Regions from separate parts of the Streptomyces sp. NPDC002754 genome, predicted to be linked through region 1. Evidence: riboswitches for the same ligand, from Rfam matches in the RefSeq annotation. Region 1 holds a riboswitch; the other holds the start of a gene.

Evidence for each region. A riboswitch is a leader RNA that binds a small molecule or an ion and turns the genes downstream of it on or off. The one in region 1 is predicted to bind glycine.
Region 2: another riboswitch for glycine. It lies ahead of gcvP (aminomethyl-transferring glycine dehydrogenase); the one in region 1 lies ahead of gcvT (glycine cleavage system aminomethyltransferase GcvT).

Annotation. Positions count from the first base shown of each region.
Region 1 covers NZ_JBSFVM010000002.1:297,519-300,773, reverse strand. The annotation lists gene ACWD2L_RS08785 (enhanced serine sensitivity protein SseB C-terminal domain-containing protein) at 1-85, opposite strand, end outside; gene ACWD2L_RS08780 (enhanced serine sensitivity protein SseB) at 213-1,031, opposite strand; gene ACWD2L_RS08775 (AAA family ATPase) at 1,091-1,747, opposite strand; glycine riboswitch at 1,873-1,972, shown strand; glycine riboswitch at 1,973-2,074, shown strand; gene gcvT (glycine cleavage system aminomethyltransferase GcvT) at 2,137-3,255, shown strand, end outside.
Region 2 covers NZ_JBSFVM010000041.1:8,971-12,225, forward strand. The annotation lists gene ACWD2L_RS37720 (DNA polymerase IV) at 1-1,399, shown strand, start outside; gene ACWD2L_RS37725 (PRC-barrel domain-containing protein) at 1,342-1,716, opposite strand; glycine riboswitch at 1,840-1,935, shown strand; gene gcvP (aminomethyl-transferring glycine dehydrogenase) at 2,122-3,255, shown strand, end outside.

The DNA.
Region 1 (3,255 bases):
CCTCGTACGCGTCGTAGCGTCCCGGCGTCACCTGGCGCAGCATGTGCTCGACTTGTCCAGCCGCGGCCGTGCCCGACGCACTCACCCGTAACCGCCCCTTCGGCTCTTCACATACGTCCGTGTCCCACACGTGGCCGGAGAGCGAAGCGCCGACCGGTCACGTCATGAAACCAGCTTAAGCGGCGATACTGACACCGACTTGACGGACGCCGTCACCCTTCTCGTACGTAGAACGGCCGTACGTGTGTACGCAGCCAGTCCGCGACCGGGTCCTGCGTCACGTCCAGGAACACCAGGTTGACGGTCCAGGCCACCGGCGCGCGGCCCAGCGCCCGCCCCAGCGCGTCCAGCGGAACGTCCCGCGCGCCGCCCGCGGCGCCGGCGGCCTGCGCCAGCAGCTCCACGCCGATGAACAGGGACGGCTCGGCGTCCTCCACGGTCGCGAGGCAGCGCCGGGCGCTCAGTACCGTGCCGAGCGCCTCGAACTCCTCACGCACCGCGGCCAGGAAGTCCATGGGGTCGACCTGCCAGTCCGGCTCGCTGAGCACCACGCGGCCACCCGCCGCCGGGCCGTCCAGCGGCGTGCGGCCACTGCGGGCCAGCTCGGCGACGGCCTGCGGCGGAAGCGGCACACCCACCGTGCCGTCCGGGTTCACGGCGATGCCGAGCTGCGGCGGAAGCCCGCGCGCGAACTCCACGGCCGGGGCCACGGTGCAGTCCATCCGGCCACCGGTGACCGCCATGAACTGCTGCTCGGAGCTGAACACGGGGACGTAGGCCTGGCCCCCGATCTCCAGGCTCGGCAGATCGAGGTCCCTGCTGGCGTTCGAACCGCCCCTGGGCAGCGGGATCCACACGTGGCTGCGGCCGAGCACCTCGACGACGCGGGCGCCGGACTCCGGCCGCCCGAGCGCCGCGGCGAGGACCTCCTCCAGCTCGTTGGCCGGCCAGCCCTGCGCGGGGTGGGCGTAGCCGCCCTCGTGCCCCTGGGCGTGATCGTGCCCCGGCTCCGGGGTACCTGGGAACTCCATGACTGCCATCAACCTCTGCTGTTCCGCCCGCTGCTGCTGCCCGCCGACCTTAACCGCTGTCAGTCGTCGAACGTGATCCCTCCCAGCGCCTCCATCGCCGCCCGGTCGAGCAGCACCGCCGAATCCATCCCGGCCGGCAGGTTCCCCTGCTCCGTCGAGCTGACGAGCGCGCCCACCGCTCTGCGGTGCCGGGCGAAGGCGTACCGGGACACCCCGCGGCCGCGGTCCCGCTGCCCCTCGAGGGCCGTGTCCGCCGGTACGTCGAGCAGCATCAGGTGGACGGCCGCGCCGCGCCGCCGCGCCGTGCGGATCACCCAGCGGCGCACCCACGCCTGCGTACCGCAGTCGTGCACGACGACGCTCACGCCCGAGCGCATCGCCCGGCGCAGCCCCACGTAGTGCGCGACGCGGACCAGCGGGCGGTACAGCGCGTACGGCAGGTGGCGCGGCATGCGCGCGGCCCAACGCTCGCGGGTGTCCTGCGAGTCGATCCGGATCTCCGCCACGGCCCGCCGCATCAGCGTCGACTTTCCGCTGCCCGGCAGGCCCGAGAGCACGACGAGGTCGCCCGCCGCGAAGGCGAGCAGGCGCGGCGTGTGACCGCGGCGGCCGCGCAGGTCCCGCACCGAGCGGCGGCCGGAGGTCCGCACCCCCGCCACCACCGGCGCCGAAGCCGCCACCGCGTACGCCCCCGCCACTGCCTTCTGCACCGTGATCGTCCTCCCCGTTCCGGTCACGCCACCCTTGCCCCTCAAGTGTAAAGAGAAGGTAATGCCACTCAAGGGCTTTCCCTGTCGGACGGGCATGCAATGATGTGCGCGCAAACTGCATACCGGCCGCTTGAATCCGCGCGGGAGAGTTCCGGGTACCCACGGGTCCCCGGACGCCGAAGGAGCAAGTTCCTCCCTTGAATCTCTCAGGCCCCGTACCGCGCGGGCGAGGCAGATCTGAAAAGTGGGGCGTCTTTGTGACGTGACGCCCCCACCCAAGGTGCAAGCCCCCTCGGGGCGAACCTCTCAGGTTCCGATGACAGATGGGGAGGACGTCCCGCGCGCGATCAGCGGGACTCCGCCATCGTCGTCATGCCACCGGGAGCACACCAGCCATGAGCCGCACCACTGCCCTTGACGCCCTGCATCGTTCACTCGGGGCGACGATGACCGACTTCGCCGGCTGGGACATGCCGCTGCGCTACGGCAGCGAGCGCGACGAGCACAACGCGGTACGCACGCGTGCCGGCCTCTTCGACCTCTCCCACATGGGCGAGATCACGGTGTCCGGTCCCGCCGCCGCGGACCTGCTCAACCACGCGCTCGTCGGCAACATCGGCTCCGTCGGCCTCGGCCGCGCCCGCTACACCATGATCTGCCGCGCCGACGGCGGGATCCTCGACGACCTGATCGTGTACCGGCTGGAGGAGACCACCTACATGGTGGTCGCGAACGCGGGCAACGCGCAGGTCGTCCTCGACGCCCTCACCGAGCGCGCCGTCGGCTTCGACGCCGAGGTCCGCGACGACCGGGACGCGTACGCGCTGCTCGCGGTGCAGGGCCCGACCTCCGCGGCGATCGTGAAGTCCGTCACGGACGCGGACCTGGACGGCCTGAAGTACTACGCGGGGCTGCCCGGCACCGTCGCCGGCGTACAGGCGCTCATCGCGCGCACCGGCTACACCGGCGAGGACGGCTTCGAGCTGTTCGTCGCCCCCGCCGACGCCGAGAAGCTGTGGCAGGCGCTGACCGAGGCGGGCGCCGAGTACGGCCTGATCCCCGCCGGCCTTTCCTGCCGGGACACGCTGCGCCTGGAGGCGGGCATGCCGCTGTACGGGCACGAGCTGACGACCGACCTCACACCCTTCGACGCCGGTCTCGGCCGCGTCGTGAAGTTCGAGAAGACCTCGCACGGGGACGACTTCGTGGGCCACGACGCGCTGGTCGCCGCCGCCGAGCGCGCCGAGGCCAACCCGCCCCGCAAGCTCGTCGGCCTCATCGCCGAGGGCCGCCGTGTCCCGCGCGCCGGGATGTCCGTCGTCGTCGACGGCACGGTGATCGGCGAGGTCACCTCCGGCGCCCCGTCCCCGACACTGGGCAAGCCGATCGCGATGGCGTACGTGGACCCGGCGCACGCCGAGGCCGGTGCTGCTTCTTCATCGGGGGTCGGTGTCGACATCCGCGGCAAGCACGAGCCGTACGAGGTCGTGGCGCTGCCGTTCTACAAGCGCCAG
Region 2 (3,255 bases), on a different contig from region 1:
GCCGAGCCTGCGCGGGAAAGCGGTCGTCGTGGGCGGGCTCGGTCCGCGCGGTGTGGTGGCCACGGCGTCGTACGAGGCGCGGAAGTTCGGGGTGCACTCGGCGATGCCGATGGGGCAGGCGCGCAGGCTCGCCCCGCATGCCGCCTATCTGGTGCCGCGTTTCCGGCTCTACCGGGAGATCAGCGAGCAGGTGATGGGGCTCCTCGGCGCCCTTTCGCCCCTCGTGGAGCCGCTGAGCCTGGACGAGGCGTTCGTCGATCTGGAGGCCGGTGAGGCGGCCTGGGACGCCGCTTCGGCGGAGGCCGTGGGGCACCGGCTGCGGGCCGACATCCGGCGCGTGACCGGTCTGACCGGGTCCGTGGGGATCGCCGCGTCCAAGATGCTCGCGAAGATCGGTTCCGAGGAGGCCAAGCCGGACGGTCTTGTGCTGATACGCCCAGGTACCGAGCGCGCGCTGCTCGGGCCGCAGTCCGTGCGGATCCTGCCCGGCGTCGGGCCCGCGACGGCGGATCATCTGCGGCGGGCCGGGATCCAGACCGTGGAGGAGATCGCGGGGGCCGGTGAGGACGAGCTGGTGCGACTCCTCGGCAAGGCGCACGGCAGCCACCTGTACGAGATGGCGCTCGCCCGCGACGAGCGGCCCGTCGTCGCCGAGCGGGACTCCAAGTCCGTATCGGTCGAGGACACGTACGACGTGGACATCCATGACCGGGTGCGGGTCCGGATGGAGGTGCGCAGGCTCGCGGGCCGGTGCGTGGAGCGGCTGAGAGCGGCCGATCGTTCGGGCCGGACCGTGGTGCTCAAGGTGCGGCGCTACGACTTCTCGACGCTGACGCGCTCCGAGACGCTGCGGGGGCCGACGGATGATCCCGGGGTGGTGCGGGAGGCCGCGGCGCGGCTGCTGGAGAGCGTCGACACGACCGGTGGCGTGCGCTTGCTGGGGGTCGGGGTCAGTGGGCTCGCCGACTTCACGCAGGAGGACTTGTTCGCGCAGTTCGCCGCCGCGGAGGAGGCCGCTGCCGAGGAGGCCGCCGCCGGAGAGCCAGAAGGGGACGCGGGGCCCGTCGAGTCCGTGGAGGCGGTCGAGCCCGAGCCGGTGCCTGTGGAGCGGAAGTGGCTGGCCGGGCACGATGTGCGGCATACCGAGTTCGGGCACGGGTGGGTGCAGGGGAGCGGGCTGGGGCGGGTGACCGTGCGGTTCGAGACGCCGTATGCGCGGGTGCGGGGGCGGGTGCGGACGTTCCGGGTCGACGATCCCGAGCTGGAGTCGGCGGATCCGTTGCCGCTCGTCGAAGCGGTCGAAGCCGTGGAAGGGGCCGAAGCCGTCGAAGAGGCCGAGGATCAGGTCGGGTCGTCCTCCGCGCCCGCGATCTTGCCGAACGTGACGTCGGGCGACTGAGGAGCCGTGATCTCCAGGCCGTAGTGGTGGTAGAGCTGGAGCTCCTGCTCCGGGGAGAGGTGGCGGCCCACGCCGAAGTCGGGGGAGTCCTTGATGAGTGAGCGCTCGAAGGGCACGTTCAGCGTGCCGTCCGTGAAGTCGCTGGGCTCGAGCGGTACGAAGGCGTCGCGGCTGAACAGGCCGGTTCGTATCGCGGCCCACTCCGGCACGCCCGTGGCGTCGTCCAGGTACACCTCGTCGATGGTGCCGATCTTGGCCCCGCTGCGGTCGAATGCCTTGCGGCCGATCAGATTGCGCGGATCGACATCGGTCTGCACGGGCCCTCCAACTGATCGCGATGATCGCAACTCGTCTGTAAACACTACGAAAGAGCACATTGTGGAAGGCGGCCACTCGGGGGCTCCGGCCACGTAGCCGCTGGTAGGCTGGCAGGCGGCTGCTGACCCCGTGCGGGAGAGTCTTCCGACGGTCGTCGGGGGCGCCGAAGGAGCAACTCCTCCCCGGAATCTCTCAGGCCCCTGTACCGCACGGACGAGGTCACTCTGGAAAGCAGAGCGGGGTGCACGGTTTCCGCTCTCACCGACGGTGCAAGCCGGTGTGTTCCGTGTTCTCGCGGGGTGGGCCGGTGAAGCTCTCAGGTTGAGATGACAGAGGGGGAGGCCGACCGGGTACCCGCGCCGTGGTGCCCCTCGCAGGTCGCAATGACCAGGAGGCCTCCGCCAATGACCGCCAACCGTATTCCGCTCTCCCAGTTGGAGCGAGGAATCCCCTTCGAGCAGCGCCACATCGGCCCCGATGACGCCGCTCAGGCCAAGATGCTCGCGCAGGTCGGCTACGGCTCGCTGGACGAGCTGACCGCGGCCGCGGTGCCCGATGTGATCAAGAGCGCCGAGGCGCTCGACCTTCCGGCCGCCCGCAGCGAGGCCGAGGTGCTCACCGAGCTGAAGTCCCTTGCGGAGCGCAATCAGGTGCTCGGCTCGATGATCGGCCTCGGCTACTACGGGACGTTCACACCGCCCGTCATCCTGCGCAACGTGATGGAGAACCCGTCCTGGTACACGGCGTACACGCCCTACCAGCCGGAGATCTCGCAGGGCCGCCTCGAGGCGCTGCTCAACTTCCAGACCATGGTCGCCGAGCTGACCGGCCTGCCCACCTCGGGCTCCTCGCTGCTCGACGAGGGCACCGCGGCCGCCGAGGCGATGGCCCTGTCGCGCCGCGTCGGCAAGGTCAAGAACGGTGTCTACGTCATCGACGCCGACGCCCTGCCGCAGACCATCGCCGTCATCGAGACGCGCGCCGAGCCGACCGGTGTCGAGATCGTCGTCGCCGACCTCGGGGAGGGCATTCCGGCCGAGGTCGCCGAGCGCGGCGTCGTGGGCGTGCTCGTGCAGTACCCCGGGGCCTCCGGCGCCGTGCGGGACATCAAGCCCGTGATCGACCAGGCGCACGAGCTGGGCGCCATCGTCACCGTCGCCGCCGACCTCCTCGCTCTGACATTGCTGACCTCGCCCGGTGACCTCGGCGCGGACATCGCCATCGGCACGACGCAGCGCTTCGGTGTGCCGATGGGCTTCGGCGGTCCGCACGCCGGATACATGGCCGTACGCGAGAAGTTCGCACGCTCCCTGCCGGGCCGCCTCGTCGGTGTCTCCGTCGACGCCGACGGCAACAAGGCGTACCGCCTCGCCCTGCAGACCCGCGAGCAGCACATCCGCCGCGAGAAGGCGACCAGCAACATCTGCACCGCGCAGGTGCTGCTCGCCGTCATGGCCGGCATGTACGCCGTGTACCACGGGCCCGAGGGCCTCAAGTCCATCGCACGGCGCACCCACCGATACGCCACCGTGCTCGCG